3 regions of the Pantoea nemavictus genome follow, and region 1 is predicted to be linked to each of the others. Evidence: predicted binding sites of a transcription regulator. Region 1 holds the regulator's gene; each other region holds the start of a gene.
The links. Region 1 encodes PhoB, which activates phosphate uptake and scavenging genes when phosphate is short. Its sites were predicted from a motif close to CTGTCATAAAACTGNCNNAT; they were not measured.

Region 1 (9,652 bases):
GCATCCGCGCCCTGAGCAGTGGCACGAGCACTGCAAAGTGTTTGATGCGCCGGTCTGGTTCGATCAACCATTTAACTCGTTACTGATCCCGAAACGCGATCTGCTGCGCAGCATGCCGGAGCACGATCCGATGCTGCTGATGGTGATGCAGGATGCCATCCGCCGCCTCAACAGCGCCGCCAGCCTGCAAAGCGTGGTGGAACAGGCACGATCACAGGTCAATCTGTCGCTGATGCAGGGCGAACCGGTGCTGGAAGAGATTGCCGAAAAAATGGGGTTGTCGAGCTGGTCACTGCAGCGGCGACTGCGCGAAGAGGGCATTAGCTTCACGGCGCTGGTAGACAAGGTGCGTTGCGAAATGGCTACGCATTATCTGCAACAGAAACAGCTACCGATCTCGGAAATGGCGCTGCTGCTCGGTTATTCCGAGGTCAGCGCCTTCTCACGTGCGTTCCGCCGCTGGTTTGGCATCAGCCCGCGCCAGTGGCGCCAGCATGGACTGGCGAACCCGGTGCAAAACCAAACCATGCGGGTTGGCCAGGATTAGGCGGCTGAGGTAAATCTTTGGTTTGCCCAATCAATTGCCAGGCGCGCAGGCACAAGCTTTCATCGCCTTGCGTCTGCGTGACCGCGTAGCGCCCGCTGGGCTGCCACTCCAGTCGCACCAGACATTGCTGACCGGCATAACGCTTAGCATCGCGGAAATGCTGGTTAAGCTGGTGCTGCATGCCATCGGCCCATTTGCAGGATGCGCTGCCCGGCGCACTCTGCGGCTGGCACAGATTGGCGATGCTATCCTGCTGTTTTGGCTGAGCCTGCTGGCAAGCGCTGAGCGCTAAAATAATCACTGCGCCGCTCAGCAACGCGATAATTCTGTTCATCAAATTGCCTAGAGTATTCTCGATTATTAGCCACAGTCTACAGGCCGCATTCAGCATTGCTATGGCATTACTCCGACTGTTGGCAGAACCAGAATTTGCCGCCGCCGCAAGCTACTCTTCGCCGGGCAACTCCAGCTTGCTGTAACCCAATCCGTTCATCTTCCGCACCCGAATCTGCACCGGAATGCGCTCCTTCATCGCTTCCACGTGGCTGATTACGCCGATGGTTTTGCCGCTGGCGTTCAGCGCATCCAGTGCATCCAGCGCGGTATCCAGCGTTTCCGCATCCAGCGTGCCGAAACCTTCGTCAAGAAACAGCGATTCGATACGCGTTTTATGGCTCACCAAATCGGACAGGGCTAACGCCAGCGCCAGGCTGACAAGGAAACTCTCACCGCCCGACAGCGTGCGGGTATCGCGCGTGGCGTCTGCCTGCCAGGTATCAACCACTTCCAGCTCCAGCTCTTCGCTGACGCGACGCTGCAGCAGGTAGCGGCCGTGCAGACGATCGAGCTGGCGATTCGCCAGCCATACCAGATGATCGAGCGTCAGTCCCTGGGCGAAGCGGCGGAATTTATCCCCTTTGGCGGAGCCCACCAGATCGTTCAGACGGCCCAGCTGGGACAGCTCCACTTCATCAGCGGCGATTTGCGTCAGCAACGACTGCTGCTGCAGACGCAGCGCGGCATCGCTGTGCAGCTGCTGCTGCGCTTCGCCCTGCTGGCGCGCGTTGTCGCGTAGCGTCATGCGCAGCTGCTCCAGCTGTTGCTGGATGTTGGCGGCGCTGTCATCACTGAGCTCCGCCGGACGCTGCTGCTGATGTGCAGCCTGTCGCTGGCTGAGCTGCTGGTGTAGCGTGAGCTGCTGCTGACGCCGCTGCTCAAGCGTTTGCAGCCGCTGGCGCAGCTGCTGCACCTCGCTTTCCTCCAGCAGTGCGGCACGCAGCGCGGCTTCATCAGCAAAATCACTCTGCTGTAGTGCGGCAAGCAGGGCGGCTTCCGCCGCGGCTACGCGATCGTGCAACGTCTGCTGCTGCGCGGTGATTTGCTCACACTGACCATTCAGGCTGTGCAGCGCGCTTTGCGCCTGTTGCCACTGTTGCAACTGCTGCGCCAGCGCCTGTTCACGCTGTTGCAGGGCGGCGTGCTGCTGCTGGCGCGCTGTCGCCACTGACTGCTCGCCAAACAGCTGCTGACGCTGCTGCTGCTGTTGCTGGAGCTGTTGCTGCAGGGCGCTGAGCGAGTGCTGCAATTCATCGAGACGCTGCTGCTCGCGTAGCTGGTTCTGTTGCAGGCTGTTGCGCTCACCCTCGGCTTTGGCCAGCTGCGGCTGCAATTCTGCGAGTAACCGCTCACTTTCCTGCCATTTGCTCCAGCGCTGCTGCAAGACGCTAAGCCAGTTTTCGCGCGCCCCCGGTTCCGGCAGATGAAGCTGGTGCTGCGCTAACTGCTGCTCCAGCTGCTGCGCCAGTTGCTGCCTGGCGCTGCGTTCGCTGGCTTCGCGCTGGCTAAGTTCGTCCAGTGTTTGCTGCGTGCTGGCGATCTGCTGCTGCGCCAGCTGCTGCTGGTTTTGCTGCTGCTGCCACAACTGCTGCTGGTGCAGATGGGCATCCTTCGCCTGCTGCACGGCGCGCGCGGCGTTTTCCCGTGCCTGAAGCTGCTGCTGCTGGTTGCTTTCCTGCGCATCCTGCTGCTGCAGCCACTGCGCGAATGCGTCCTGCTGCTCCAGCGAGCAGGACAGGGCAAGCGGGTCGCACAGCGTTTGCCACTGCGTTTGCGCCGTCGCCAGCTGCTGGTCGAATTCGTCAATCTCCTGCTGCAAGGCCTGCTGCTGTTGCAGCGACAGCTTCTGCTGCTCGCCTTTGGCGGTGCCGGACTCTTTTAACTGCGCCACACGGGTTTCTAGCGCGGCCAGTCGCTGCTGGTTTGCGCCGGGTTCAAGCTGCTGATATTGCGCAATGGCGGGATGCTGGCACGAGCCGCACAGCGGGCAGGGCTGATCCGGCTGTAACTTCGCGCGTTCGTCAGCCAGCTGCGCGATGGTGCGCTCCAGCTCGCAAATTTTGCGCACATCCAGCAGCGCTTGATGTTCGCGTTTGTACTCTTCGCGCAGCGCCTGCAACGCCTGTTCAGCGTCCTGATGCTGTTGCTGCAGCTGCGTTAATTTCTGCTGACGCTGCAACCGCTGCGGCTGCAGCGAGCGCCACTGCGCGGCTAACAGGCTGAGCTGCTGACGCGCTGCGCGCTGCGTTTGATGCTGAGCCAGCGCGCTGCGCAGCTGAGTCGTGCTGACTTCGGCCTCGAGCGAAGTTAGTACTTGCTCCGCTTGCAGGCGCAGCTGAGCAGCGTGAGCTTCGGCCTGCTGCAGCGGCTGCGCCGCCTGTTCACGCTCAGCCTGCGCCTGTTGATGCTGCGCAAGCTGGCTGCGCTGCTGCTGTTGCTGCGCATTCAGCTGCGTCAGCGTCTGTTCGCGCTCATCGAGCCGCGCGATCTCCGCCTGCCAGCGCGTCAGTTCTGCGCCCCAATCGGCGACAGCGGCTTCGCGGGTACGGAATTCCTGCTGCTGGGTGAGCTGCTGCTGTAAACGTTCACTTACCTGCTGTTGCTGACTTAGTGCGGCTTGGCTGTTGTGCAGCGCCTGCTGCTGCTGAACGTGTAGCCGTTGTTGCTCGCTGAGCTGCTGGGCGTTATTGGCGATGCGGTGATCCAGCGGAATAACCTGTTCGGTCAGCAGCGTTTCCAACTGCTGCTGTTGCTGGATAGCCTGCTCACGCGCCTGCTGTGCCGCTTGATAGTGGCTTTCGCCCTGCTGCAGAGCGGTTTTCGCCTGCTGCTGTTGGCTGTGAAGCTGCTGTGACTGCTGCTCCAGCGACAGCCGATCGCGTTGCAACTGTTCGCGCTGCTGCAACTTATCGCGCAGTTTTTCTGCCGGTTCGGCACGCGCCAGCCGTTGACGATCGCTATCGGCCTGCTGCCAGGCCTGTTGTGCAGCGAGCAGCGTCTGTTCTGCCTGCTGCTGTTCCTGGGTGAGCTGCTGCGCTTGCGTCAGCCAGTGCTGTTGCTGCTGCGCCTGCGTCAGCTGTTGGTTGAGGATTTGCTCCTGCGTGCCGAGTTCTGCCAGCTGTTGTGTCAGCTCTGCGCGCCGCGCCTCGTCCAGCAGCGACATGCCGCCTGCGCGCGCGCGCAGGGTATCCAGCTCGCTGCGGGCGCTGCGCCAGCGTTCGTAGATCTGAATCGAAATTTGCCCGTAGATCTCGGTGCCGGTCAGCTCTTCCAGCAGCTCGGCGCGTTCGCCGGGTTTGGCATTGAGGAAGGCGGCAAACTGGCCCTGCGACAGCATCATGGAGCGGGTAAAGCGCGCGAAATCGAGTCCGGACAGGGTTTCGATCGCTTTTAGCTTGTCACCGACTTTATCCGCGACGATCTGATTATCGGCGACGCGCGCCAGCTCGACGCGCGGTGCCTGTAGCTTACCGTCGGCCTGACCGCGGGCGCGATTCTGGCTCCAGAAGGCGCGCCAGGCTTCACCTTTGATTTGAAACTCAACTTCTGCCAGACATTCGGCGGTGTCGCGGGTGATCAGCTCATTTTGCGTTTGCGACAGCGTGCCAAGGCGCGGCGTCTGGTGATAGAGCGCCAGACAAATGGCATCAAGCAGGGTGGTTTTGCCCGCGCCGGTGGCGCCGGTAATGGCAAACAATCCGTTACTGGCAAAGGGCTCGCGGCGGAAGTCGATAAACCATTCGCCGCGCAGTGCATTGAGGTTTTTAAAACGGAGCGTCAAAATTTTCATGCTAACGGATTCTCCAGCGCGGCCAACTGGCTGCGGAACAGCAGCGTCAACTGCTCGGCCTGGTCGGCGTCCAGCTGATCATCCTGCGCCAGCCGGCGGGCAAACACCTCTTCCACTTTTAGTTCACTCAGGGTTTCGTTATCCAGTCGCTCCAGGCTGCGCTGTCGCTGTTCACGGCTGCGGCGCACCAGCAGCACTTCAACCGGCAAATTTTCCGTCAAGGCTTCGATGCGGCGCTGCAAGTCGCTGAGATACTCCTGGGTGGTGATTTCGATGTCCAGCCAGGTTGGCTGCTCGCCTGCACTTGCGCTGAACTGAGCCAGCTGATGTTCGATCTCCGCCATGGAGCCTTTGAGCATCTGCATCGGCTGGAAGTGGGGAATGGGCAACGGCGTGACGGCATCGAGCGTCGCGCTGAACTCCAGCAGGAACACGCTTTTCTCGCGGCCGAGTTCATCAAAGCTGAGTGGAATCGGCGAGCCGCTGTAGCGAATATGGTCGCTATCGGCGATGCGCTGAGGACGATGAATATGGCCCAGCGCGATGTAATCGGCGGGCGGGAACGCCTGCGCCGGGAAGGCATCCAGCGTGCCGATATAGATGTCGCGTACGGAATCGCTTTTCGTAACGCCAACGGTGGTGAGATGGCCGGTGGCAATAATCGGTAGCGTGCTTTCCAACGCATCGCGCTGCGCCTGCGCGGCGGCGAAGCACTGCTGATAGTGCTGCGCGATGGCTTCCAGCAGGGAAATCTGCTTCTCGCGCCCGGATTGGCCGGCCTGGCTGCGCAAAATATCGCGCGGACGCAGATAAGGAATGGCGCACAGCAGCGCCCCCGGCGCGCCATCGCGCTGCTTCAGGGTTAATACCTGCTGCTCGCCGTGGGGCGTCGCGCTGGTAATCACCTGGGTATTCAGGCAGGCCAGCAGCTCGCGCGATTCATTCAGCGTGGCGACCGAATCGTGATTACCGGCCAGCACCACCAGTTGACAGCCGCTGGGCTGCAGCGCCACCACAAAACGGTTAAACATTTCGCGCGCGTAGCTCGGCGGCGATCCGGTATCAAACAGATCGCCGGCGATGATCAGCGCATCCACCTGATGCTGCACAATCTGATCCAGCAGCCAGTCGAGAAACGCCTGATGTTCTCTGGCCCGACTTTTGCTGTAAAAGAACTGGCCGAGATGCCAGTCAGCGGTGTGAATGATGCGCATGTTTGCTCCGTGCTGAGTTTAGCGAAGGCGAATTATAACCACTTAAGATCACAAAGAAAAAAAGCAGATTTTTATTGTGACATTTCCGTTTTTTATCTATCTATCTTAAGGCGGTGTTTTCATAAAAGTGTCATAAAACTGACGCATAATGGCGCCGCAAATCCCAGTGACACGGTGTCACACTAGCAGGAGTTATAATGGCTAAGCGCATTTTGGTTGTGGAAGACGAAGCTCCCATCCGTGAAATGTTATGTTTCGTGCTGGAACAGAATGATTACCAGCCTATTGAGGCGGAAGATTATGACAGCGCGATTGGTAAGCTGATCGAACCCTGGCCTGATTTAATTCTGCTGGACTGGATGTTGCCCGGTGGCAGCGGGATTCAGTTTATCAAGCATTTGAAGCGCGAAGCCATGACGCGCGACATCCCGGTGATGATGCTGACCGCGCGCGGTGAAGAAGAGGATCGCGTACGTGGTCTGGAAGTGGGCGCGGATGATTACATTACCAAGCCGTTTTCACCGAAAGAGCTGATGGCACGCATTAAAGCGGTGATGCGCCGTATTTCACCGATGGCGGTGGAAGAGGTGATTGAGATGCAGGGTTTGAGCCTCGATCCTTCGTCGCATCGCGTGATGTCCGAAACCACACCGCTGGAGATGGGGCCGACCGAATATAAATTACTGCACTTCTTTATGACGCATCCGGAACGCGTTTACAGCCGCGAACAGCTGCTGAACCACGTCTGGGGCACCAATGTGTATGTCGAAGATCGCACCGTTGACGTGCATATTCGCCGTTTACGCAAAGCGCTGGAGCTGACCGGCCACGATCGCATGGTTCAAACCGTTCGCGGAACAGGGTATCGTTTCTCTGCCCGCTACTAATCGTAAACGGAGTTTTTACCGTGCTGGAACGACTCTCCTGGAAGAGACTGTTGACCGAGCTGGCGCTGGTCTGTTTACCTGCGCTGGTGCTCGGTCTGTTGTTCGGCTATCTGCCGTGGTTGCTGCTGATTGCGGTGACCGGTGTGATGTTTTGGCACTTCAAAAACCTGATGCGTCTGTCGCACTGGCTGTGGGTCGATCGTTCGATGACGCCGCCAACCGGACGCGGCAGCTGGGAACCGCTGTTTTACGGTTTGTATCAGATGCAGCTGCGCAATCGGCGCCGTCGCCGGGAGCTGGGCAATCTGATCAAACGTTTCCGCAGCGGCGCTGAATCGCTGCCGGATGCGGTGGTGCTGACCACCGAAGAGGGCACCATTTTCTGGTGTAATGGTTTGGCGCAGCAGCATCTCGGCTTGCGCTGGCCGGAGGATAACGGCCAGAACATCCTGAACTTACTGCGTTATCCTGAATTCTCCCGCTATATCCGCCAGCGTAAATTTGATACGCCGCTAACGCAGATCCTCAATAATCAGCATCATATGGAATTCCGCGTCATGCCTTACAGCGAAGGGCAGTGGCTGATGGTGGCGCGTGATGTCACCCAGATGCACCAGCTTGAGGGCGCGCGACGTAATTTCTTCGCCAACGTCAGTCATGAACTGCGCACGCCGCTCACCGTGCTGCAGGGTTATCTGGAAATGATGGATGATTCGGTGATGAACGAGCGCACGCGCAGTAAAGCGTTGCACACCATGCAGGAGCAGACGCGGCGCATGGACAGCCTGGTGAAGCAACTGCTGACTTTGTCGCGTATCGAAGCGGCACCGGCCATCGACCTGAAAGAGACGGTGGATGTACCGGGCATGCTGCTGCTGCTGCAGCGTGAAGCGGAAACCCTGAGCCAGGGACGCCACACCATCCATTTCCATACCGATCCGCATCTCAAAGTGTTCGGCAATGATGAACAGCTGCGCAGCGCCATTTCCAACCTGGTTTACAACGCGGTGAATCACACGCCGGAGGGCACGCGCATCGACATCAGCTGGTTGCGCACCCAACAAGGCGCGCAGTTTAAAGTGTGTGATGACGGACCCGGCATCAGCGAGCAGCACTTGCCGCGCCTGACCGAACGCTTCTATCGGGTAGATAAAGCGCGCTCACGCGCCACTGGCGGCAGCGGATTGGGGCTGGCGATTGTGAAGCATGCGCTTGGCCATCACAACGCGCGATTGGAGATCACCAGCGTGCCGCATCAGGAAACCTGTTTCAGTTTTCTTCTGCCGCCACGGTTGATTGTGGCTAACGTGATTCAAGAGCGAGTTAACTAAGGTTTGCACGACGTAGCGGCGCAATTTATTGCGCGATAAATCGTGCCGCGACAGAATAGACGTCTTAATGAATTGCGGAATCGCTGATGAAATCGCTGTTGCTCTCCTGCTTGCTGCTTTGCGCTGCTTTAGCGCACGGCCAACAAACTATGCTGACCGGCAATTTGAGCAGCGTCGGCTCGGATACGCTGGGTTATTTGATGACCTTGTGGGGCGAGGATTTCAGCCGCCAGTCACCGGGCGTTAATGTTCAGGTACAGGCGGCGGGATCCTCAACCGCACCCACCGCACTGGCGGCCGGGGCCGCGCAACTGGGCGCGATGAGCCGCCCGATGCAGATCGACGAACGTCAACTCTTTATCGCCCGCTACGGCTATCCGCCGCTTGCGGTGCCGGTGGCGATGGATGCGCTGGTGGTGGTGGTCAATCAGGACAATCCGTTGCCGCGCATCGCGCCGCAACAACTCGATGCTCTGTTTTCCATTACCCGGCTGTGTGGCGCACAGCAGGTGCCGCAGCATTGGGGCGATCTTGGCCTGAAGGCTAGCCAGTGGGCGACGCGCAGCATTCAGCGCTATGGCCGCAACTCGGCTTCGGGAACATGGGGCTTCTTTAAGCAGCAGGCGCTGTGTAAAGGCGATTTCCGTGCCGACGTCGCCGAATTCCCGGGTTCTGCTGCGGTGGTACAAGCGGTTGCCGCCACGCCTAACAGCATCGGTTACGCCAGTTTTGGCTTTCATCTCAGCGGGGTGAAGATGCTGCCGGTGGTGACAGCAGACGGCGACAGCGTGATGCCGGATGCCGAATCGATCCGCAGTGGCCGCTATCCCTGGTCGCGTCCGCTCTATATCTACGTCAATAAAGCGCCCGGCAAACCGTTGCCGCCGCTGGTCAGTGCTTTCCTGCATCAGGTGCTGTCGCCTCAGGGACAGCGACGGGTGAGCGAAGCCGGTTATCTTCCGTTATCGGATAACCAGATGGCACAAGCGCGTGCCGCCATTGAGGGAAATTGAAGAACGTGCATCTGATCATGAAATTCCTTCATGTGAGCTGAATTTTCTTCTATTGCCGAAGGGGTAACAGCGTGGCATTCTTCTCGGACATATAGCCATCCAGATGGCTAAAAATAACCAGCCGAAATTATACCCTGACGCAACTATGCGCTCAGCCAGGAGAGAAGATGTCACGTCATTCCCCATTCCGTGCCGATACCGTTGGCAGTTTCCTGCGTCCCGCCGCCATTAAACAGGCGCGCGAGCAGTTCGCGAAAGGCGATATCAATGCTGACCAGCTGCGTCAGGTTGAAGATCGCGAAATCCGTCACGTTGTCGAGCAGCAGCGCGCCAACGGTCTGCAGATCGTTACCGATGGTGAGTTCCGTCGTGCCTGGTGGCACTTCGATTTCTTCGGCGATCTGCATGGCGTAGAGCTGTTCGAAGCCGATCAGGGCATTCAGTTCAACGGCGTACAGACCAAAGCGCACGGCGTGAAAGTCACGGGTAAAGTGGCCTTCAACCCGAATCACCCGATGCTCGATCACTTCCGCT
Region 2 (9,652 bases), 2.9 Mb from region 1:
AAATCGGCGTGCAGCAGCTGCCAGAAATAGTGCAGATACTGCTCAGCGATCGGCTTATCGAAACCGTACTGCGCGTTGATGGGCGCCAGCTCCGCCGGGGTGCGTTCAATCACCTGCCCGGAGGTGATATTCAGCAGGATGGTGGCGCGATCGCCCGGTAGCACCGACAGCACCAAAAAGGTCACGGTGATGGTGCCCCACAATACAAACAGCGCCGAGGCGATGCGCACGCTTACGCTGCGCAACAGTGTCACGCTGCGGCTGCGCGCTGCGGCCCGATCCTCAACCCGGCTAGCGCTGCTCTGCGGCGCGGACGTTAATTCACTCATGGCTTCTCCTGCACGAAGTACGCATCGTTAAAGTTCAGCAATCCGTTGCCCTGATCCTGCCAAAGCCCGCGGATGTTATGGGCGATGGCGACGTTGTAGGTGAAGTTGTAGCCGCCGATGGCAATCGCCTGATCGTCAAACCACTTTTGCAGCACGTCGAACTTCTGCTGGCGCAGCTGGGGATTGGGCTCGCGCTGCGCATCAAGGATTTGCGCTTCCACCTCGGGATTGTTGAAAAAGCTGGTGTTATTGCCGTTGAACGCGCCGTTCAGCGCATGGTTGTAGACGATGTCGAGGATATTGGGCGATGGCCACACCCAGTAGCCAAAGCTGATTTCCTTATCCGCCGGACGCGAACGCGCACCGGCAAAGCCTTCGGTTTGCGTCAGCGGAATCAGATCCAGCTTGATGCCGACGCGCTTGACCTGATCCTGCACCGCCTGCAGCATCAGCGCGCCCTCCTGATCGATAATCGCCTGGATAAATGGCAAACGGGCATCCAGCGTTTGACCGTCTTTGGTGCGATAACCGGCGGCATCGCGCCCGGTCCAGCCCGCTTGATCCAGCAGCTGATTGGCTTTAGCGATGTTCAGCGAGTAGCGATCGTCAACATTCAGATAGAGCGGCGTGCTTTTACTCAGCGAGCCGTTGCCCTCATACGGCACCGCGCCTTTAAATACGGTTTTGACGATCTGCTTGCGGTCCAGCGCGTAGGCAAATGCCTGACGCACGCGCCGATCGGTGAACGGACCGCGCTGCACATTAAAGGAGAAGGCCTGCGGCCGCCCGGTGGCGACATACGACAGGGTTTGATATTGGCGCTGCAGTGCCTGCCACTGCGCCGACGGCGGCTGATAGATTACATCCGCACCGCCGCTGACCAGCGCGCCCCAGCGCGTGGTGGCATCCGGCACAAATTTCCACTCCAGATGTTTGATATAGGCCGGGCCGTTGTGGTGCGCATTCGGCGGCGCCCAGCGATAATCATCGTTGCGCACAAAGCTGATACCCTCGCCGCGTACCCAGCGCGCCACTTTCCAGGGGCCGGTGCCCACCGGGCGTAAACACTTCTGTTCGCTGCTGTTATGCGCCAGCGAATCTGGCGATTGAAAACCATAATGACCATTTGCCAGCACATTATATATTTCCGGATTGGGCTCAGATAAATGCAGCGCCACGGTATAATCATCGACTTTGGTAAATCCGGTCATATAAGTGAATCCGTGCCAGCCAATTCCTTTTTGCCACGCTGGATAATTCGCTATCACCGCATCGGCATTAAATATATCGCCATCGGTAAATTTCACGTCATGACGTAAATGAAAAGTAATAGTTTTACGATCGGCGGATTCACTCCAGTTGGAAGCCAGCCACGGCCGAATTTGTCCGTTGTCATAACTGACTAAATAATCAAATACCTGACGCGACAAATACGCTTGCTGCACCCATCCGCCCCACAAGCAAGGCGGCTCCTGCTCGTGCAGATAGACTAATGTACCGTCGCTGCTGGTCGGTGCCGAGGTCGCGGCGTTGGCGTTATGCAGCAGCACCGCACCGCTGAGTGCCGCCATTATTGGAATGATTAATCGCTGAATGGGCTTTGAGATCATTTTGCTACCGTTTCCCTAATGCAAGCCAATCATCACTTTCCCCGCGGACCTATTCCGCGTGAAATGATATTATCTGGAAATTTAATGGGTGTTTTTTGGAATAGCGTTTGAATAGAGCACAGATAATCAGCACGGCAAATAACAATATCGGCAGTGAATATGCGAAAGCGGATTTATTGTTCCACATAGTGAAATAGCGTTTTGATAGCTAGCCAGTGAAATAGCTTAGTGAGAAAAAGCATTATTTAGCGCCCGACGGCGATGACATAGTGAAGGCAAATTTCTTTGCTGGAGAGCCGCGTCATGTCGCAAATCGAATCAGGTTGGGGGGCGGGTCCGTCATCCCGTTATGAACAGCTGGCGGAGCGCTTCCGTCCGCTGTTTGAGAAAATCCGTGCAGGCGCGATTGAGCGTGAACTGCAGCGTCAACTGCCGCTGGAGCAGATCGCCTGGCTAAAGCAGAGTGGCTTCACCGCGCTGCGGGTGCCGGAGAGCGCCGGTGGACTTGGCGCCACGCTGCCGGAACTGTTTAATCTGCTGATTGAACTCGGCGAGGCGGATTCCAATCTGGTGCAGTCGATTCGCGGTCATCTCGGCTTTGTCGAAAATGTGCTGAATAGCGCCAGCAGGAGCTATCGGGAGACGTGGCTGACACGACTGGGACGTGGCGAAATTGTCGGCCCGGCGTGGAGCGAAACCGGCGATGCGCGCCAGTCTGAATTCTCTACGCGCATCGAGCGCCACGACGACCGTTGGCAGCTAAACGGCCGGAAATTTTACACCACCGGTTCGCTGTATGCGGACTGGATCGACGTTGGCATCACCGATGAAAATGGCAAAGGCGTGTCGGTAACCGTTGCGCGCAACGCGCCTGGCGTGACGGTGCTGGATGACTGGAATGGCTTTGGCCAGACGCTGACCGCCAGCGGCACGGCGATTTTCGACAAGGTGGCCATCGGCGCCGATGACCTCAACGAAGAGGTGCATTTCCGCTATTCACCGGCGTTCTACCAGCTGATCCATCTGGCAACGCTGGCCGGCATTGGCCGCGCGCAGAGCGGCGAAGTGGCGCAGCAGGTGGCTGCGCGCACGCGCACTTACAGTAACGGTAATGCGCCGCGCGCCGCTCAGGATGCGCAGGTTTTACAGGTGGTTGGACGCCTGCGCGGTGCGGCCTACAGCAGCGGCGCGATAGTGCTGCACGCCGCCAGCGCGGTGCAACGCGCGTTTGATGCGCACCTGAGCGGCGATCAGGAACAGGAAAACCAGGCGGTGGCGATTGCCGAGCTGGAAGTCTCGCAGTCGCTCAATGTGGTGAGCGATCTGCTGCTTAATGCCAGCTCGACGCTGTTCGATGCATTAGGCGCATCCGCGACGCTGAAACCGCTGGCACTGGATCGCTTCTGGCGCAATGCACGTACCCTTTCGTCACACAATCCACGTATTTACAAAGATCGCATCGTCGGGGATTTTGCGGTGAATGGCACTCTACCGCCGGAGCAGTGGCGGATTGGTGTGGCGGATAATTCCGCTGTCTAATCGATATTGATAACCTCATCATCCCGTAGCGGCGCAATTTATTGCGCAATAAATTGCGCCGCTACAGATTGTGCAAAAGATTGACTTCATGCGACACTTTGGCTTATTTCGTTAAAGTGTCTTTTTTACGCCATGAAAACCTTTCTGATTATTGTGCCCGACGGCGGCATGCTGTTCGAAGCGGCGGGCATCGCCGATATTCTGATGCGAGCCAATCAGCATTTACCGGCGGGCGTCGATCAACCACGCTATCGCGTTAGCCTCGCCACCACCCAATCGCATCAGGTGATCCACGGTCAATCCGGCCTCAATCTGTTAGCCGACCTAAAACTGGCGGACGTTGATCCGCGCACCGCCTGGGACACCATTATGATCACCGGACGCGGCGACAGCGCTGAAGAGGGCAATATGGTGGTCGATTTCGTTAAGCTGGCGGCACCGCAGGCGCGCCGCGTGGTTTCGGTGTGCGGCGGCGCGATGCTGCTGGCCGAAGCGGGCCTGCTGGAGGGTCGCCGCGCCACCACGCACTGGCGCCTGCTTGATACCCTGCAAGCGCGTTTTCCGCAGATCCAGGTGGAGGGCGGTCCGCTGTATATTCAGGATGGTCCGATCTGGACCTCCGGCGGCGTCAGCTCGGGCTTTGACCTGACGCTGGCGCTGGTGGAAGCGGATTGCGGCTTCAGCGTAGCGCGCAATATTGCGCAGGACATGGTGATGTATCTGCGCCGTCCCGGCGGGCAGATGCAGTTCAGCCGCTTCCATCTGCAATCGCCGAGCGGCATCGGCCCAATCAGTGAACTGCAACGCTGGATCCGCGCCAACCTCGCCGAGGACCTGGCGGTGGAGAAGCTGGCAGAGCGCGTCGCCATGAGTCCGCGTAATTTCACCCGCGTTTTCACCCGCGAAACCGGCGCACCGCCCGCGCGCTATGTGACAGAAGCGCGTCTCGCCGCCGCGCGTGAGCGTTTAGAACAAACTCATGACACGCTTGAACGCATCGCGCTGGCGACCGGCTTTGGCAGCAGCATCAATCTACGTCGCTGCTTTGAACGTCAGCTGCATCTCACGCCAGGCGAATATCGCCAGCGCTTTCACTGCAAAAAGTTGGCGTAAAGTGATCGTTATTTGGCGTTTACGCCAACGCGCCATCGGCCTAGAGTGACTCCAGCATCTTCGGAAAAGGAGTCAATCATGACTAAGATCGGCATTAACGGCTTTGGCCGTATCGGACGTAACGTTTTTCGCGCAGCACTCGGCAGCGACGATATTGAAATCGTCGCCATTAACGATCTCACTGACAGCAAAACCCTCGCCCATCTGCTGAAACACGACTCGCTGCTCGGCCGCTTGCCCGCTGAAGTAGAAGCGGGTGAAGGCGAACTGCGTATTGATGGCAAATCTGTGCGCGTCTTCAGCGAGCGCGATCCGGCCAATATTCGCTGGCAGGATGTCGGCGTCGATATCGTGATTGAAGCCACCGGCTTCTTTACCGAGCGCGACAAAGCCGCCTTGCATATCACCAGCGGCGGCGCCAAACGCGTGATTATCTCCGCGCCCGGTAAAAATGACGATCTGACGATTGTGCTGGGCGTTAACGATCAACGCTACGATCCGCAGCAGCACTTTGTGGTGAGTAACGGCAGCTGTACCACTAACGGCCTGGCGCCGGCGGCGGCGGTGCTGCATCAGGCATTTGGTATCGAGCACGGGTTAATGAACACCACCCATGCCTACACCAACAGCCAGGTGCTGCACGATCAGCCAGAGAAAGATCTGCGCGGTGCGCGGGCGGCGGCGCTGTCGATTGTGCCCTACTCTAGCGGTGCAGCGAAGGCGCTGGGACGGGTGATTCCTGAGCTGGATGGTCGATTGACTGGCTATTCGCTGCGCGTGCCGGTGCCGGTGGTTTCGATTGTTGATTTAACCGTGACGCTGAAACGCGATGTCACTGCAGAAGAGGTGAATAACGCCTTTAAAGCCGCGGCAGCGGAAGGCCCGTTGCAAGGGATTTTGGGCTACAGCGATGAACCGCTGGTTTCGAGCGATTATCAGGGCGATGCCCGTTCATCGATTATCGACGGACTCTCCACGCTGGTGATTGGCGGCAATCTGGTGAAGATCCTTGCCTGGTACGATAACGAATGGGGCTTCTCTAATCGTCTGGTGGATTTAGCGCGCCTGATGGCAAAACGTGGATTGTGATTTTAGGTTCGTCTTTCGCGCAGTCTATGCCAGCGAAAGCACACATTGTAGCGGCGCAATTTATTGCGCGATGAATCGCGCCGCTACGGAATGTGCGGTTATTGAATCGTTGAGCTGTTACTTAAGTCCCATTGCGTCCTTCAGGGTAAAGAACAGATCGGTCTGATCGGTTAATCCCACCACGTTCGCCGCATGCGGACCGTACGCTGCGATGCGCACCTGCGTTCCGGTGTGCTCCTGCGAATCCTCTTCTGAATTGCCGTAGCTGATGGTCATCACCGCGCCATCTTTGGTATTCACCGCTTGCGTCAGGCCCGGTGCTTTGGTGCCGTTTTCCACGATCTGGCTGCTGTGGGCGTGATCGGCGGTCACCACCACCAGCGTATCGCCGTGCTCGCGCGCAAACGCCAGCGCTTCCTGCACCGCTTCATCCAGATCGACGGTTTCACCAATCTGACCGCACGGATTGGCCGCGTGATCCTGCTTATCAATCGATGCACCTTCCACCTGCAGGAAGAAACCTTTGTCGTTAGTGCTCAGCAGATTGATGGCTTTTTTGGTCATCTGCGCCAGCGTCGGCACGGAAGCCGGACGATCTTTGTTCACCTCGCAGGTCACCACCGGTTTATCGATGTTGCCGTGATAGCTGGCCTTTGGTCCCTGCCAGCGCACCGGCATGTTGCCATCGGCGAACAGACCCAAAACCGGTTTACTCTGATCGGCCTGTTGAATGGCATTCATGTCCTGCAGATTATCAATCCACTGATAGCCCAGCGCCTGCGCCTGTTCACGCAGGGTTTTACCCTGATATTCGCCGGCTTTCGCGGTTTCGCTAAAGGATTTCGCACCGCCGCCCAGCGTGACATCTGGGCGGGTTTTCAGCATCTGTTCAGTAATCGATCCTTTACCACCCTGCTCCAGCGCGTTGCCCGGGCAAAGCTCGCTGGTTTTCTCCGGGCCGTAGCATTTGCGCGAGGTGACATGCGCCATTAACGCAGCTGGCGTGGCATCTTGCAGTTCAGCGGTCGAGACGTTGCCGGTGGCTTTACCGGCGGCTTTCGCCAACTCAAGAATCGTCACCTGATCTTTGCCATTAACATCGACGCCAATCGCACCGTTGTAGGATTTGGTGCCGGTAGCCCACGCGGTGGCCGACGCAGCTGAATCCGTCACGTAATTGGGTTTGTGGGTTTTCTTATCCAGCGAGTAATGGGTGTATTGGCCGGTGAGCGGCAATGCATCCAGGCCGGGGAAGAAACCGCCAGCGCCGCGCGCCTGGTTGCGTGCCGCAGTGATTTCCGAATCGCCCATGCCGTCACCAATCAGCAAAATCACGTTTTTCGCGGTGCTATTGATTAATGAGGCTTTCAGCGCCTCGGTTTGATCGCCGGTAAGACGACGCGCCCCGCCGTGTTCGGTCACATCACCGGTGGCGGCGCGTGAATAATTGGACTCTTCTGCCACTGCTGACGTCGCGACCAGAGAAGCCAGCAGCGTAACCGTAAAGAGAGGTATGTGTTTCATTTATAAGCATCCTTATCCATAGATATAACCAAATGTTTCCGCAGACAAGTCTGCGACAATGCGGTGACATTTTTGTGACGGAAAAGGAATAGTTTGATGACAGAATCGACATTCTGAGCAGGGTAAAGGCAATCCGCTCAGAGCTTAAGCGGATAGAACAAAAGGAGAAAATAGCGCTTGACCCTTTTCAGCGATCTCCCTATAGTAGCGCCCCGTTGACCCAGCGCGGTTGGCAAAAAAATGTGGTGAGGTGTCCGAGTGGCTGAAGGAGCACGCCTGGAAAGTGTGTATACGGCAACGTATCGGGGGTTCGAATCCCCCTCTCACCGCCACATTCTAAAGAAGAGTCTGAACTTATGTTCAGACTTTTTTTTTGCCTATTCTCTTCAAAACCGTTGAAGCTGGGCGTACTTAAGCCATCCTTTTCAGCGAATTCTCTCCCTTATCAATCGTTAAAATTGAATCAGTTACACTCTTTCACAACGCCATGTCGTCACAATCAGGCTGATTTGAACTCCATCACATTTCTGCAAAAACTCAGGACGATTTAAAAGTAATCGATTACTTTCTATTGTAGCTTTGTAATCGATTACTTTTAACTTATGGAGAGACTATGTTAGCCCGATTACTCATCAGTAGTTGCCTGGTGGCGTCCGCTGCGCTCTGCTCGTTTTCTGCAGCGGCCGCTGAGGTGGATAACGAAATTGCCCTGCAGATGTATACCCTGCGCAACGTTGGTCCGGCCGAGAAGCAGTTTGCGATGGCGCATGAAGCTGGCTTTAAACATGTCGAAATCGTCGGCACCCATGACCTGAGCGCTAAACAACTCAGCGCCTTGCTGGAGGAAAATCACCTCACCGTCACGTCATCGCACGTTCAGCTCGCTGCCCTGGAAAACGATTATGCGCAGACCGTTGCCTTTAATAAATCGGTCGGCAACCGCACCATCATCGTGCCGTGGATTGAACCGGAAGATCGCCCAGACAGCACACAAGGCTGGATAGATTATGCCCAGCGCCTGGACGCAATGGGCGCCAGATTGCGCCACGACGGCATACAGTTGGGCTATCACAATCACAACTTTGAGATGAAAAAGTATGCTGGCATAACCGCGCTGGAAATCATCCTGAATCACACCTCGCGTGACAACCTGAAGCTGGAGATGGATGCCGCCTGGGTATCGCGCGGTGGTCAGGATCCGGTGCGTTTTCTGCGGGCATATCCGGGCCGGATTTACGCCATCCACGCCAAGGACAATGCCTCGATCGGTATCCGTGATGATGAAATGAACTTCGCGCCACTGGGTGAAGGTCTGCTGGACTGGTCAGCAATTCTGCCTGCGGCAAAGGCTAGCGGGGTGAAATGGTTCATCATCGAACATGACAAACCCAAGGATGCGTGGAGCATAATCACCACCTCGCTGCGCAACCTGCGCATAGCGCTGCAAACGCTGCCGCACTAAGCTATTTTAGGCACTGGCACGCTCAATCAGGTGCCCCTGCATAATCACCCGTTCCGGTGCGGAATCTGGTTGGTCAATTTTGTGCAGCACCAGCCTGCAGGCCTGGCGGCCAATGTCGCGTGAAGGCTGCGCCAGCGTGGTCAGCGGCGGCGTGACCATCTCGGCCAGTTCGGTACCGTCGAAACCAGCCACGGCAATATCCTCAGGCACGCTGAGTCCTGCCGCCTGAATCGCCGCCATCGCCCCAGCCGCCAGCGTGTCTGACACCGCAAACACCGCATCCGGGCGTTCCTCACCGGCTAGCAGTGCCATCATGGCGTGTTTACCGGCGTTGAAGCTCAGCTCGCTGGCATAACCGATTGCCTGCCACGCCAGCTGATGCTGTTCCAGCTGCTGCAGATATCCCTGCTGGCGCAGGCGGGCATATTTATAGCTGAGATCGTGATTGATCAACGCAATACGTTTTCGCCCTTTATCCGCCAGATAGCGCACCACCTCCTGCGACGCATCGCTGTCGTTAATACCCACGCAGGAGATCTCTCCGGCATCGGCATATTCGGCGCACTGCACCCACGGCGTGCTGGCAATCAGGTGACTCAATTCCGGTAATTTACTGAAGGCGTCCATGGTGATGATGCCATCGACCATTTTGCCGGAGAGCAGTTGCAGGCTGGAACGCGAGCGCTCGATATCCGAGCCGGAGTTGCACAGCAGAATGCGGTAGCCGTTCTTCTCCGCCTCTTCTTCGATACCTTTCACCACCTCGGCACAAAACGGGTTCGAGATGTCGGAGACCATCACCAGAATCATCGAGCTGCGGGCGGTACGCAGCTGGCGCGCCAGCAGATTGGGCTGGTAGTTGCTCTCTTTAATCGCCTGCAGCACTTTCTCGCGATTTTTGTCTTTAACCGTGTCGCTGTTATTCAACACGCGTGACACCGTGGCGACGGAAACGCCCGCCAGACGAGCGATTTTTTGAATGGACA
Region 3 (9,652 bases), 710 kb from region 1:
CTCAGCCCGCTTCAGACATCTATAACGACGAAGGCGTACTGATGATCACGCCAGCCGCTACCGCACCCGAGCTGACTGCGCGTGGCTATGCTGACGTGCTGCGCACCACTGGACTGGACTCCGATCAGGGTCCTACAGCGGCGACGTACATCCTCGATCACATCAAACCAAAACGTATCGCTGTGGTGCATGACAAGCAGCAATATGGCCAGGGCCTGGCGGAATCCGTGCAGAAAACCCTGAAAGCCAAAGGCGGCAACGTGGTGCTGTTTGAAGGTATCACCGCCGGTGATAAAGACTTCTCCACGCTGATTGCGCGTCTGAAGAAAGAGAACGTCGATTTCGTTTACTACGGGGGTTACTACCCGGAGCTGGGCCAGATTCTGCGTCAGGCAAAATCTGCTGGCCTGAATGCCGGCTTCATGGGCCCGGAAGGGGTGGGCAACGCCTCACTGTCTAACATCGCGGGTGATGCGTCTGAAGGCCTGTTCGTGACGCTGCCGAAGCGCTATGACCAGCTGCCAGAGAACAAGGCAATCGTTGATGCGATTAAAGCCAACACCGCGTCTAACCGCAAAGATCCAACCGGTCCGTTCGTCTGGACCACCTACGCCGCGATTCAGTCGCTGGTAGCGGGTATCGAGCGCAGCAAGAGCGATGAGCCTGATGCGATTGCGAAGAACCTAAAAGAGGGCGCTGCCGTCCCAACCGTGATGGGCAACCTGAACTGGGATGAGAAAGGCGATCTGAAGGGCTTCGAATTTGGTGTCTTCAAATGGCACAAAGACGGCTCTTCTACCGCAGTTAAGTAATCCCCCCAAATTCCCTCTCACGCACGCGGGGGAGGGAATTATTCAGCTCCAGAGCAGGTCCTCACTATGTCCGAGCAGTTTCTCTATTTCATTCAGCAGATGTTCAACGGGGTTACCCTCGGGAGCACCTACGCGCTGATCGCCATTGGTTACACCATGGTCTACGGCATTATCGGCATGATCAACTTCGCCCACGGCGAGGTGTACATGATCGGTAGCTATGTCTCCTTTATCGTGATTGCCGCCCTGATGATGATGGGCATCGATACCTCGTGGCTGATGATTGCCGCTGGTTTCGTGATGGCGGTAATTATCTCTAGCGCCTATGGCTGGAGCATCGAACGCGTGGCATACAAGCCGGTGCGATCGTCGAAGCGCCTGATCGCGCTGATCTCGGCCATCGGTATGTCGATCTTCCTGCAGAACTACGTCAGCCTGACGCAAGGTTCGCGCGATCTCGCGCTGCCAAGCTTGATCACCGGGCAATGGACGCTGGGCGAAAGCAACGGCTTTGCCGCCACGCTCTCTACTATGCAGCTGGTGATTTGGGTGGTGACCTTCCTGTCGATGCTGGCGCTGACGCTATTCATTCGTTATTCGCGCATGGGCCGCGCCTGTCGCGCCTGTGCGGAAGACCTGAAAATGGCCAGCCTGCTGGGCATCAACACCGACCGCGTTATCTCCCTCACCTTCATCATTGGTGCGGCGATGGCGGCGGTTGCGGGCGTGTTACTCGGTCAATTCTACGGCTCTATCAACCCGTTTATCGGCTTTATGGCCGGGATGAAAGCCTTCACCGCGGCGGTATTGGGCGGCATCGGCAGCATTCCTGGCGCGATGATTGGCGGCCTGGTGCTGGGTATTGCGGAAGCGCTGACTTCGGCCTATCTGTCGACCGAATATAAAGACGTGGTCTCCTTCGCGCTGCTGATTGTGGTGCTGCTGGTGATGCCAACCGGGATTCTCGGCCGTCCGGAGGTGGAGAAAGTATGAAACGCCTCGGTTTGGTTAACGCCGTCATCTCCACGGTGATGTTGCTGGTGCTTGCCACGTTTTTCATGGGCGTACGGCTCGATCTGGATGGCACCAAACTGGTGGTCGCCAACGCGGGCGCGGTACGCTGGAACTGGATCTTCATTGGCTGTGCGGTGGTGTTTGTCTTCCAGCTGCTGCGTCCGCTGGTCCAGGGCAAACTCAAACGCAGCGGCAAAGGTTTTGTGCTGCCGGGTTTTGATGGATCGACGCCGAAGCAGAAGTTGTTGATGGCACTGGTGATTGCAGCGGCAGTGATTTGGCCGTTTCTGGTGTCGCGCGGCAGCGTTGATATCGCCACGCTGACGCTGATCTACGTAATGCTCGGGCTCGGGCTTAACGTGGTGGTGGGATTATCAGGATTGCTGGTGCTGGGCTACGGCGGTTTCTACGCCATCGGCGCTTACACTTTTGCGTTGCTCAACCACTATTACGGCTTTGGCTTCTGGGAAAGCCTGCCGCTGGCCGGTTTGGTGGCGGGAGCCTTTGGTTTGCTGCTTGGCTTCCCGGTGCTGCGCCTGCGCGGCGACTATCTGGCGATTGTGACGCTCGGCTTCGGCGAAATCGTGCGTATTCTGCTGCTGAATAACACGGCGATCACCGGCGGCCCGAACGGTATCGCGCAGATTCCTAAGCCCAGCCTGTTTGGTCTGGAGTTTGGCCGCCGGGTTAGCGAAGGCGGCTGGAGCACCTTCCATGACTTCTTCGGCTTGAAATACGATCCCAGCGACCGCGTGATTTTCCTCTATCTGGTGGCGCTGCTGCTGGTGGTGCTGACGCTGTTTGTCATCAACCGTTTACTGCGCATGCCGCTGGGCCGTGCGTGGGAAGCGCTGCGTGAAGATGAGATCGCCTGCCGTTCGCTTGGTCTGAGCCCAACGCGCATCAAATTGACCGCCTTCACCATCAGCGCCGTGTTTGCAGGCTTTGCGGGTACGCTGTTCGCCGCACGTCAGGGTTTCGTTAGCCCGGAATCCTTTACCTTCGTCGAATCGGCCTTTGTGCTGGCGATTGTGGTGCTGGGCGGCATGGGCTCGCAGCTGGCAGTGATCCTCGCAGCCATTCTGCTGGTGGTCTCGCGCGAGCTGATGCGTGATTTGAATGAGTACAGCATGCTGGTGCTCGGTGGTTTGATGGTGCTGATGATGATCTGGCGTCCGCAAGGTCTGCTGCCGATGAAGCGTCCGCATCTGAAGTTGAAAAGCAGTAAACAAGGAGAGCAGGCATGAGTCAGCCTTTGTTAGCCGTTGAAGGCCTGATGATGCGCTTCGGCGGCCTGTTAGCCGTCAACAACGTGGCGCTGGAGCTGCATCCACAGGAAATCGTTTCGCTGATTGGCCCGAACGGCGCCGGTAAAACCACGGTGTTCAACTGCCTGACCGGTTTTTATAAACCGACCGGCGGCACCATCAAACTACGCGATCAGCAGCTGCAGGGTTTGCCGGGCCAGAAGATTGCGCGTATGGGCATTGTGCGCACCTTCCAGCACGTACGTCTGTTCCGCGAAATGACGGTGATTGAAAACCTGCTGGTGGCACAGCATCAGCACCTGAAAAGCGGCGTGTTTTCCGGCTTGTTCAAAACCCCGGCTTTTCGTCGCGGCGAGAGCGAAGCGCTGGATCGCGCAGCGACCTGGCTGGATCGCATCGGCTTGCTGGATCTCGCCAACCGCCAGGCGGGCAACCTTGCCTATGGTCAGCAGCGTCGTCTGGAAATCGCGCGCTGCATGGTGACGCGTCCTGAGATTCTGATGCTGGATGAACCGGCTGCCGGCCTCAACCCGCGTGAAACCCACGAGCTGGATGAACTGATCGCCGAGCTGCGCGGTGAGCACAAGGTTTCCGTGCTGCTAATCGAACATGATATGAAGCTGGTGATGGGTATCTCTGACCGCATTTATGTGGTGAATCAGGGAACGCCGCTGGCCAACGGTACGCCGGAAGAGGTGCGTAACAATCCGGATGTAATCCGTGCATATTTAGGTGAGGCGTAACATGGCAAACCCGATTTTAACCTTGCAGAGTGTCAGCGCCCATTACGGTCCGATCCAGGCGCTGCACAACATTAATCTGCACATCAACCAGGGTGAAATCGTTACCCTGATCGGTGCCAACGGCGCGGGTAAAACTACGCTGCTCGGCACCTTGTGCGGTGAACCGCGCGCTACCAGCGGCAACATTACCTTTGATGGCAAAGAGATTACCGACTGGCAAACGGCGAAAATCATGCGTGAAGCAATTGCCATCGTGCCGGAAGGCCGTCGGGTATTTTCGCGTATGACGGTAGAAGAGAACCTGGCGATGGGCGGCTTCTTCGCTACGCGGCAGCAGTATCTGGAGCGTATCGATCGCGTCTATCAGCTGTTTTCACGCCTGGCAGAGCGTAAAGCACAGCGTGCGGGCACCATGTCCGGCGGTGAGCAGCAGATGCTGGCGATTGGCCGTGCGCTGATGAGCCAGCCGCGTCTGCTGCTGCTGGATGAGCCTTCGCTGGGGCTGGCGCCAATTATCATTCAGCAGATCTTCGACACCATTGAGCAGCTGCGTAAAGAAGGCATGACCATCTTCCTCGTCGAGCAGAATGCCAACCAGGCGCTGAAGCTGGCCGATCGCGGCTATGTGCTGGAGAATGGCCACGTGGTGCTGGAGGATAGCGGCGAAGCGTTGTTGTCAAACGAAGCGGTACGCAGTGCGTATTTAGGCGCGTAGTTGGTGCTCGCTGTCCTCTGAATTGGGGCTCGCTGTCCCCCTCCTCGGTCCTCCCCCATAAATGGGGGAGGAAGACGCTGCCATATGTGAGTTGGGAGTTGCATGTGGCAGCGTCTCCTTCCCCCGCTAGCGGGGGAAGGCCGGGATGGGGGACAGCTAGCACGGACGAATGTTTAAACCCGCATTATCCCATCCCCTCTGTCACATCCCCGTCATAAACCTGTTATTAATCCGTCATTTCCCCGTGTCATGTTACGTCGCGAACAAAAAAATGCGCGAATTCGCGCGTAGCTAACAGCACAGGAAAACCTTATGTCCGCTTTTACGCTTCGTCCCCGCCTGATGAGTGTCGTGCTCGGTCTGGCGCTCAGCGGTAATGCGCTGGCTGCAACTGAGATCCCTTTCTGGCACTCAATGGAAGGCGAGTTAGGCAAAGAAGTTGATTCTCTGGCACAACGTTTTAACCAGGCTCATCCCGATTACAAAATCGTCCCGACTTATAAAGGTAACTACGAGCAGAGCCTGGCGGCGGGTATTGCCGCTGTGCGCTCTGGCAAAGCGCCCGCGCTGCTGCAGGTGTATGAAGTCGGTACCGCGACCATGATGGCGTCAAAAGCGATCGTGCCGGTCAATGAAGTGTTTAAAAACGCTGGCGTGCAGATGGATCCGCAGCAGTTCGTGCCAGCCGTTGCCGGTTACTACAGTGATAGCAAAGGCCAGCTGATTTCTCAGCCGTTCAACAGCTCAACGCCGGTGCTGTACTACAACAAAGATGCCTTTAAAAAAGCCGGTCTTAACCCGGACCAGCCACCGAAAACCTGGCAGGAGCTGGCGAAAGACGCCGAAGCGCTGCGCAAAGCCGGCCTGACCTGTGGTTACGCCAGTGGCTGGCAGGGCTGGATTCAGATTGAAAACTTCAGCGCCTGGCATGCGCTGCCGGTGGCCACCAAAAACAACGGCTTTGACGGCACCGATGCAGTGCTGGAATTCAACCAGCCGGTGCAGGTGCGCCACATCGAAATGCTGGAAGCGATGAACAAGAAAGGGGATTTCACCTACTTCGGTCGCAAGGATGAATCCACCGCCAAGTTCTACAACGGCGATTGCGGCATCACCACCGCCTCTTCCGGTTCGCTGGCCGACATCAAACACTACGCCAAATTTAACTTCGGCGTCGGCATGATGCCGTACGATGAAACCGTACCGAACGCACCGCAGAACGCCATTATTGGCGGCGCGAGCCTGTGGGTGATGAAAGGCAAAGATGCCAACACCTACAAAGGCGCGGCGGAGTTTATGAAGTTCCTCGCACAGCCGGAAATCGCCGCTGAATGGCACCAGAAAACCGGTTATCTGCCGATCACCACCGCAGCCTATGAGCTGACTAAACAGCAGGGCTTCTACGACAAGAACCCAGGCGCAGACATCGCCACGCGTCAGATGCTGAACAAAGATCCGCTGCCGTTCACCAAAGGTATGCGTCTTGGCAACATGCCGCAGATTCGCACCATCGTGGACGAAGAGCTGGAAGGCGTGTGGACCGGCAAACAGGCACCACAAGCCGCGCTGGATAACGCGGTGAAACGCGGTAATGAACTGCTGCGCCGTTTTGAGCAGCAAGTGAAGTAAATGCTGTTATCTCGGGGCCGACGCCTGGCGTTCGCCCCGATTTCTCTCTTTGATTGAGCCTGCTATGTCCTCATCGCGCCCCGTATTTCGCTCCCGTTTTCTGCCCTATTTGCTGGTGCTACCGCAACTGGTGATTACCGCCATTTTCTTCCTGTGGCCCGCCGGTGAAGCTCTGTGGTATTCGCTGCAAAGCATTGATCCTTTTGGCATCTCCAGCACCTTCGTGGGTTTGGCAAACTTTAAGCGTTTGTTCAATGACGAATACTATCTGGCGTCCTTCTGGACCACCATTGAGTTCAGTGCGCTGGTGACGATTTGCGGCATGACGTTTTCCCTGCTGCTGGCGGCGCTGGTGGATTACGTCATTCGCCTGCGCAAGCTGTATCAAACGTTGCTGCTGCTGCCGTACGCGGTCGCGCCGGTGGTAGCGGCGGTGCTGTGGATGTTCTTATTCAATCCGGGCCTCGGTTTATTCAGCCACCTGCTGAACCAAATGGGCTACAACTGGAACTATGCGCAAAACAGCGGTCAGGCGATGTTCCTGATTGTATTGGCGTCGATCTGGCAACAAATGAGCTACAACTTCCTGTTTTTCTTCGCGGCGTTACAGTCGATTCCCAAATCGCTGGTGGAAGCCGCTGCGATTGACGGCGCGGGTCCGGTGCGCCGCTTCTTCAATTTGTCGCTGCCGCTGATTACGCCGGTGAGCTTTTTCCTGCTGGTGGTCAATCTGGTTTACGCCTTCTTCGATACCTTCCCGGTGATTGATGCCGCCACCGGCGGTGGTCCGGTACAGGCCACCACTACGCTTATCTACAAAATCTATCGCGAAGGCTTCACCGGGCTGGATCTCTCCTCCTCCGCCGCGCAGTCGGTGGTGCTGATGCTGCTGGTGATTGGCCTGACCATCCTGCAATTCCGCTTTGTCGAGCGTAAGGTGCAATACCAATGATTGAGAATCGACGCGGGCTGGATATCTTCAGCCATACCTTGCTGGTGCTGGGCGTGCTGACCATTCTGTTCCCGCTTTATATCGCCTTTGTGGCGGCGACGCTGGATAACGAGGCGGTGTATCAGGTGCCGATGACCTTAGTCCCTGGCTCGCATCTGTGGGAGAACATCTCGCGCATCTGGACGCACGGCGTCAACGGCAACGGCCCGGCATTTGGCATGATGATGTTTAATAGCCTGCTGATGGCGCTCGGTATTACCGTCGGCAAAATCACCGTCTCGATGCTCTCCGCTTTCGCGCTGGTGTGGTTCCGTTTCCCGCTGCGCTCGCTGTTCTTCTGGCTGATTTTCATCACCCTGATGCTGCCGGTCGAAGTGCGTATTTTCCCGACGGTGGAGGTGATTTCGACGCTAAACATGCTCGACAGCTACAGCGGCTTAACGCTGCCGCTGATGGCGTCCGCTACCGCCACTTTCCTGTTCCGCCAGTTCTTTATGTCTTTGCCGGACGAGCTGATAGAGGCGGCGCGTATCGACGGCGCCAGCCCGATGCGTTTCTTCTGGGACATCGTACTGCCGCTATCAAAAACTAATCTCGCCGCGCTGTTCGTGATCACCTTCATCTATGGCTGGAACCAGTATCTGTGGCCGCTGCTGATCATCAATGATGCCAGCCTCAGCACCGCTGTGGCGGGGGTGAAAAGTATGATCAACACCAGCGGCGGCCCAACGCAGTGGAATGAAGTGATGGCGGCAATGTTATTAACCCTGATTCCACCGGTGGTGGTGGTACTTGTGATGCAACGTGCCTTTGTGCGTGGCCTGGTGGAGAGTGATAAATAAATGGCAGGCGTAACCCTTCAGACCGTTACCAAGTCGTATGACGGCAAAAATCAGATCATTCAGCCACTGAATATCACCATCAACGATGGCGAATTTATGGTGATGGTCGGCCCTTCCGGCTGCGGCAAATCAACACTGCTGCGCATGGTGGCAGGCCTCGAGCGCGTATCGTCTGGCGATATCTATATCGACGACAAACGCGTCACCAATATGGAGCCGAAAGATCGCGGTATCGCCATGGTGTTCCAGAACTACGCGCTCTATCCGCACATGACGGTGGGCGAAAACATGGCGTATGGCCTGAAAATTCGCGGCATGGGTAAAGTGCAGATCGAGCAGCGCGTGATGGAAGCGGCGCGCAGCCTGGAGCTGGATCATCTGCTGCATCGCCGTCCGCGCGAATTGTCTGGCGGACAACGTCAGCGTGTGGCGATGGGCCGCGCCATCGTGCGTGAACCGGCTGTGTTCCTGTTTGATGAGCCGCTCTCCAACCTCGACGCGCGTCTGCGCGTGCAGATGCGTCTTGAGCTGCAACAGCTGCATCGCCGCCTAAAAACTACCAGCCTCTACGTCACGCACGATCAGGTAGAAGCCATGACGCTGGCGCAGCGCGTGATGGTGATGAACAAAGGCGTAGTGGAGCAGGTGGGTACGCCGGTGGAAGTGTATGAACGTCCGGCCAGCCAGTTCGTTGCCTCCTTTATCGGCGCGCCGGCCATGAACCTGCTGCCGGGACAAATCAGCAGCGACGGCACGCGTTTTACTCTGGATGCACTTAACAGCTTGCTGCTGGGTGAAAGTAAAGCCAAATGGGCCAACCGTCCGCTGACGCTGGGTATTCGTCCCGAGCATATTCAGCTCAGCAGCCGCGAGGCCGGCGGCATTCCGCTGGTGGTGGAGACGCTGGAGATGCTCGGCGCCGATAATCTGGCGCATGGCCGCATCGGCAACGCGCGCATGGTGGTGCGTTTGCCCCACAGTGAGCGCCCGCAGGCGGGCAGCACCTTGTGGCTGCATCTGCCGTCAGATGCGTTACACTTCTTCGATTCAACCTATGGAAAGCGTCTGGAATGAGTCAACACAACTGGCCTTATCCGCATATTGTCGCGCATCGCGGCGGCGGCAAACTGGCCCCGGAAAATACCCTCGCGGCGATTGATGTCGGCGCGCAGCACGGCCACACCATGATTGAGTTTGATGCCAAGCTCTCGGAAGATAAGCAGATTTTCCTGCTGCACGATGACACGCTCGATCGCACCAGCAACGGCTGGGGCGTGGCGGGTGCGCTGTCGTGGCATAAGCTGTCTCAGCTGGATGCGGGCGGTTGGTTTAGCCGCGATTACGAAGGCGAACCGCTGGCGCTGCTGAGTGAAGTGGCAGAACGTTGCCGCCAGCATCAGATGATGGCCAATATCGAGATCAAACCGACGACCGGTCAGGATGTGGAAACCGGGCGCAATGTGGCTCTCGCGGCACGCGAACTGTGGCAAGGACAAACCGCGCCGTTGCTCTCATCCTTCTCTTATGCCGCGCTGGAAGCGGCGATGCAGGCGGCGCCCGAGCTGCCGCGCGGCTTACTGCTGGATGAGTGGCACGACGACTGGCAGGCGCTGACGGCGCGTCTGGATTGCGTATCGATTCATCTGAATCACAGATTACTCGATGCTGAACGTACCG

Region 2: the regulator PhoB is predicted to act here: its motif matches at 7,266-7,285, upstream of phoA (alkaline phosphatase).
Region 3: the regulator PhoB is predicted to act here: its motif matches at 4,762-4,781, upstream of ugpB (sn-glycerol-3-phosphate ABC transporter substrate-binding protein UgpB).

Annotation. Positions count from the first base shown of each region.
Region 1 covers NZ_JBBGZW010000001.1:3,136,450-3,146,101, forward strand. The annotation lists gene qhpR (AraC-like transcriptional regulator QhpR) at 1-547, shown strand, start outside; gene WH298_RS14315 (cell envelope integrity TolA C-terminal domain-containing protein) at 471-881, opposite strand; gene WH298_RS14320 (AAA family ATPase) at 993-4,673, opposite strand; gene sbcD (exonuclease subunit SbcD) at 4,670-5,887, opposite strand; gene phoB (phosphate response regulator transcription factor PhoB) at 6,085-6,774, shown strand; gene phoR (phosphate regulon sensor histidine kinase PhoR) at 6,795-8,105, shown strand; gene WH298_RS14340 (PstS family phosphate ABC transporter substrate-binding protein) at 8,192-9,118, shown strand; gene WH298_RS14345 (cobalamin-independent methionine synthase II family protein) at 9,286-9,652, shown strand, end outside.
Region 2 covers NZ_JBBGZW010000001.1:263,570-273,221, forward strand. The annotation lists gene WH298_RS01295 (ABC transporter permease) at 1-329, opposite strand, end outside; gene WH298_RS01300 (ABC transporter substrate-binding protein) at 326-1,939, opposite strand; gene WH298_RS01305 (acyl-CoA dehydrogenase family protein) at 2,243-3,478, shown strand; gene WH298_RS01310 (GlxA family transcriptional regulator) at 3,611-4,591, shown strand; gene gap (type I glyceraldehyde-3-phosphate dehydrogenase) at 4,670-5,680, shown strand; gene phoA (alkaline phosphatase) at 5,798-7,204, opposite strand; tRNA gene WH298_RS01325 (tRNA-Ser) at 7,449-7,536, shown strand; gene WH298_RS01330 (sugar phosphate isomerase/epimerase family protein) at 7,818-8,666, shown strand; gene WH298_RS01335 (LacI family DNA-binding transcriptional regulator) at 8,673-9,652, opposite strand, start outside.
Region 3 covers NZ_JBBGZW010000001.1:2,425,201-2,434,852, forward strand. The annotation lists gene WH298_RS11050 (branched-chain amino acid ABC transporter substrate-binding protein) at 1-812, shown strand, start outside; gene livH (high-affinity branched-chain amino acid ABC transporter permease LivH) at 879-1,805, shown strand; gene WH298_RS11060 (high-affinity branched-chain amino acid ABC transporter permease LivM) at 1,802-3,073, shown strand; gene livG (high-affinity branched-chain amino acid ABC transporter ATP-binding protein LivG) at 3,070-3,837, shown strand; gene livF (high-affinity branched-chain amino acid ABC transporter ATP-binding protein LivF) at 3,839-4,552, shown strand; gene ugpB (sn-glycerol-3-phosphate ABC transporter substrate-binding protein UgpB) at 4,865-6,181, shown strand; gene ugpA (sn-glycerol-3-phosphate ABC transporter permease UgpA) at 6,246-7,133, shown strand; gene ugpE (sn-glycerol-3-phosphate ABC transporter permease UgpE) at 7,130-7,975, shown strand; gene WH298_RS11090 (sn-glycerol-3-phosphate import ATP-binding protein UgpC) at 7,976-9,049, shown strand; gene ugpQ (glycerophosphodiester phosphodiesterase) at 9,046-9,652, shown strand, end outside.